2 regions of the Streptomyces sp. NBC_01077 genome follow, and region 2 is predicted to be linked to the other one. Evidence: riboswitches for the same ligand, from Rfam matches in the RefSeq annotation. Region 2 holds a riboswitch; the other holds the start of a gene.

What was found. A riboswitch is a leader RNA that binds a small molecule or an ion and turns the genes downstream of it on or off. The one in region 2 is predicted to bind ZMP and ZTP.
Region 1: it holds a riboswitch for ZMP and ZTP, as region 2 does, so the genes downstream of both, glyA (serine hydroxymethyltransferase) here and OG462_RS39355 (bifunctional 5,10-methylenetetrahydrofolate dehydrogenase/5,10-methenyltetrahydrofolate cyclohydrolase) in region 2, are expected to answer to the same signal.

The regions. Positions count from the first base shown of each region.
Region 1 covers NZ_CP108669.1:5,922,327-5,924,521, forward strand. Annotated here, with positions in the region: gene rocD (ornithine--oxo-acid transaminase) at 1-1,052, opposite strand, end outside; ZMP/ZTP riboswitch at 1,235-1,325, shown strand; gene glyA (serine hydroxymethyltransferase) at 1,399-2,195, shown strand, end outside.
Region 2 covers NZ_CP108669.1:8,790,159-8,792,353, forward strand. Annotated here, with positions in the region: gene OG462_RS39350 (GAF domain-containing protein) at 1-1,031, opposite strand, end outside; ZMP/ZTP riboswitch at 1,124-1,232, shown strand; gene OG462_RS39355 (bifunctional 5,10-methylenetetrahydrofolate dehydrogenase/5,10-methenyltetrahydrofolate cyclohydrolase) at 1,261-2,115, shown strand.

The sequences.
Region 1 (2,195 bases), 2.9 Mb from region 2:
CCGCGCGAGGGCGCGATGTCCACCCCGGCCCAGAGTCCGCGCCCGCGCACCGCCTCCACCGCACCGCCGCCCACCAGCAGCCCCAGCTCCGCGTGCAGGTGCTCGCCCAGCTCCGCCGCCCGCTCCTGGAACTCGCCCGTCCGCAGCATCGCGATCACCTCCAGGGCCACCGCACAGGCCAGCGGGTTCCCGCCGAACGTCGACCCGTGCTCACCCGGCCGGAACACCCCGAGCACCTCCCGGTCGGCGACCACCGCCGACACCGGCACCACACCGCCGCCCAGCGCCTTCCCCAGGATGTACACGTCCGGCACCACACCCTCGTGCTCGCACGCGAACGTCCGGCCCGTCCGGCCCAGACCCGACTGGATCTCGTCCGCCATGAACAGCACGTTCCGCCGGCGCGTCAGCGCCCGCACCCCCGCCAGATAGCCGGCCGGCGGCACCAGGACCCCCGCCTCGCCCTGGATCGGTTCCAGCAGCACCGCCACCGTGTTCTCGGTGACCGCCGCCTCCATCGCCGTCAGATCCCCGTACGGCACGATCTCGAACCCCGGCGTGTACGGACCGAAGTGGTCCCGGGCCTCGTGGTCCGTGGAGAAGCTGACGATCGTCGTCGTCCTGCCGTGGAAGTTGTTCGCCGCGACCACGATCTTCGCGTGCCCGTCCGGCACGCCCTTCACCTCGTACCCCCACTTCCGGGCGGTCTTCACGGCCGTCTCGACCGCCTCCGCGCCGGTGTTCATCGGCAGCACCGCCTCCTTGCCGCACAGCTCGGCGAGCCGGGTGCAGAACTCGGCGAACCGGTCGTGGTGGAACGCGCGCGAGGTCAGCGTCACCCGCTCCAGCTGGGCCTTCGCCGCGTCGATCAGGCGCCGGTTGCCGTGCCCGAAGTTGAGCGCCGAGTATCCGGCGAGCATGTCGAGATAGCGGCGCCCCTCGACATCGGTCATCCAGGCGCCGTCCGCCGAAGCGACGACGACCGGCAGGGGGTGGTAGTTGTGAGCGCTGTGCGCCTCTGCCGAAGCGATCGCGTCTTGTGTGCTCGACACGGGATCTCCGTTCGTCCTGCGGCTCGGGGATGACCCCGACGAGGGGGTGTGGCCCCTGTTTCTATCGTCGCTCGGATGCCGGACCGGGAAACCTCGCGCGCGGCGCGCCCTTTGCGGGTGTCTTGTCGGTCAGACCCCGCTCCCCGATCCGGCCTGACCGACAAGACACCCGCTACTCTGAAAACACGCACGGCGACTGGCGCACGGGGAAGCGACCCCGGGGGAGTCGTGCGCGGCAGACCACACGAGACGCCGCCCGCCTGGGCGTCACGGGACCGAAGTCCCGCGTGGCGCCGCGCCTCTCACGCAGTGCCCCGGGATCCGCCGTCGCCCGGAGGACACCACCATGACCGTCCCGCAGCACCAGTACCAGCACCCCGCACTCGCCGCCGCCGACCCCGAGCTCGCCGCCCTCGTCGGCGCCGAGGAACGCCTCCAGGCCGAGACCCTGCGCCTCATCCCGAGCGAGAACTACGTCTCCGCCGCCGTCCTCGAAGCCTCCGGCACCGTCCTCCAGAACAAGTACAGCGAGGGCTACCCCGGCCGCCGCTACTACGAGGGCCAGCAGAACATCGACCAGGTCGAGACCCTCGCCGTCGAGCGCGCCAAGGCCGTCTTCGGCGTCGACCACGCCAACGTCCAGCCCTACTCCGGCTCCCCGGCCAACCTCGCCGTCTACCTCGCCTTCGCCGAGCCCGGCGACACCGTCATGGGCATGGCCCTGCCCATGGGCGGCCACCTCACCCACGGCTGGGGCGTCTCCGCCACCGGCAAGTGGTTCCGCGGCGTCCAGTACGGCGTCCGCCAGGACACGGGTCTCGTCGACTTCGACGAGGTCCGCGAGCTGGCCCTCAAGGAACGCCCCAAGGTGATCTTCTGCGGCGGCACCGCGCTGCCCCGCACGATCGACTTCGCCGCCTTCGGCGAGATCGCCCGTGAGTCCGGTGCAGTGCTCGTCGCCGACGTCGCCCACATCGCCGGCCTCATCGCGGGCGGCGCCCACCCGTCCCCGGTCCCGTACGTGGACGTCATCTCCACGACCACCCACAAGACCCTCCGCGGCCCGCGCGGCGCCATGCTCATGTCCCGCGAGGAGCACGCCAAGGCCCTCGACAAGGCCGTCTTCCCCGGCCTCCAGGGCGG
Region 2 (2,195 bases):
ACCGACTCGTTCTCGTAGAGGAGTGTGAGGAGTTCCTCGCCGCCGATCCCTTCCGGACGATGCGCGAGCAGCACCAGGATCTCGCTGTGGCGGCGGCTCAGCCGGACCCGCCGATCCCCGGTCGAGAGCAGGGCCTCGTCGCGGCCCAGCGCCGAGAGGCTGAGCCTGCCCGCCTCCGGGACCGGCCCGAGAAGGGCCAGCTGCGACTCGGCCGCCCGCGCCACCGCCTGCACGAATCCGAGACTGTGCGGGTGTGCGAGCCGCCTCCCGCCCGTGATGTCGACCGCGCCGAGCACCCGTCCGCTGCGCGGATCGTGCACAGGTGCGGCGGCGCAGGTCCACGCACGCACCGGGTGCCGGAAGTGCTCGGCGGCGACCACCTGCACGGGCCGGTCGACGGCGAGGGCCGTCCCGGGCGCGTTGGTTCCGGCTGCCGCCTCCGACCAGCGGGCCCCGGCCACGAAGTTCATCCCCCGCGCCTTGCGCAGCGTGGCCGGGTGCCCCTCGACCCACAGCATCCGCCCGGCGGCGTCGCAGACCGCGAGGAGATGCTCCCCGTCCGTCGCGTACGCCCCCATCAGCTCCCGGATCACCGGCATCGCCGACGCCAGCGGATGGCCGTCCCGGTACGCGGCGAGCTCGTCCTCGTCCAGCTCCACCCGGGCAGCCCCGTCCGGACTCACGTGCGCGCGTGCGGAACGCCGCCAGGACGCGGCGACCAGCGGCCGGACGTGCCCGGAGGATCCGGGGGGCGCCTCACCGGGGCTGAGGGTCTCCCTCTGGCGCCCGAGGCTCGCATCCCCGGGTCGATGACCGAGGCTCGTATCCCCGGGGCGGCGGCCGAGGCTCCTGTCCCCGGGGCAGTGGCCGAGGGGCGCATCCCCGTGGCCCGGGTCCGTCGCGGAGGAAGCCGCGGCGGTCGCCTCCCCGCCGCCGTGGGGCGTCTCGGCCGCCGCCTCCGCCCGTCCGGCCATCCACGTATCGCTCAACTCGGCCTCCTCGTCGAGGTCGTCCGGCCCGTCGGGGCTCATCGTGATGCGCGGAGGCGCCGCCGACAAGCGCCCCGGCACCCGGTCATATGCACCCTGTCCGGGACCGGCCCCCGACCGCTCACGTACAGTAGGGCTCGGGCCGTGACTGGCGCTCGAGGTGGATCACCACCGGGGAGCGGCCCGGCGAGAGCGTGCTCCACCGGCGCGACCGTACCGATGCCGTGCGCCTGGGCGAATCACCTGTCAGAGACGACGCCCAGGAGTTGCCATGTCCACCAGCACCGCCACCCTCATGGACGGCACTGCCCTCGCCCGCCGTACGGTCGAGGAGACCGCCGCCCGTGCCGCCGAGATCACCCGTCGCACCGGCGTCACCCCGTGTCTCGCGACCGTCCTGGTCGGCGCCGACCCGGCCTCCGTGACGTACGTGAAGATGAAGCAGAACCGCTGCGCGAAGGCCGGAATCCGCTCCAAGCACGTCGAGCTGCCCGCCGCCACGACGACCGAGGAGCTCGTCGCCGCGATCACCGCGCTCTCCGAGGACCCCGAGGTCCACGGCATCCTCCTCCAGCACCCGGTCGGCCCGCACATCGACGAGCGCGTCGCCTTCGAGGCCATCGCCCCGGAGAAGGACGTCGACGGCGTCACCATGGCCTCCTTCGCCGCCATGGGCTTCGGTCTGCCCGGCTTCGTCTCCTGCACGCCCGGCGGCATCATGCGCCTCCTCGACGCGTACGACGTCGACCCCCGGGGCAAGCGCGCCGTCGTCGTCGGCCGCAGCGCGATCCTCGGGAAGCCGGCCGGTCTGCTCCTGCTCGGCCGCGACGCCACCGTCACCTACTGCCACTCCCGCACCGAGGACCTCTCCTCCGTCGTCCGCGAGGCCGACATCCTCGTGGCCGCGGTCGGTAGGCCGAACTTCATCAAGGGCGCGGACATCAAGCCCGGCGCCGTCGTCGTCGACGCCGGCTACAACCCGGGCAACGTCGGCGACGTCGACTTCGCGTCGGCCGCCGAGCGCGCCTCCCTGATCACCCCGGTCCCCGGCGGTGTCGGCCCCATGACCATCGCCGTTCTCCTCGCCCAGACGGTCGAGGGCGCGGAGCGCCAGCTCGGCCTGTAGGCACGGTTCGTGACGGGGCGGCGGCAGCGGTGGCGGGCGGGGCCGCGGTCGATGACGGTCACGTTTCTGTACAGGCCGCG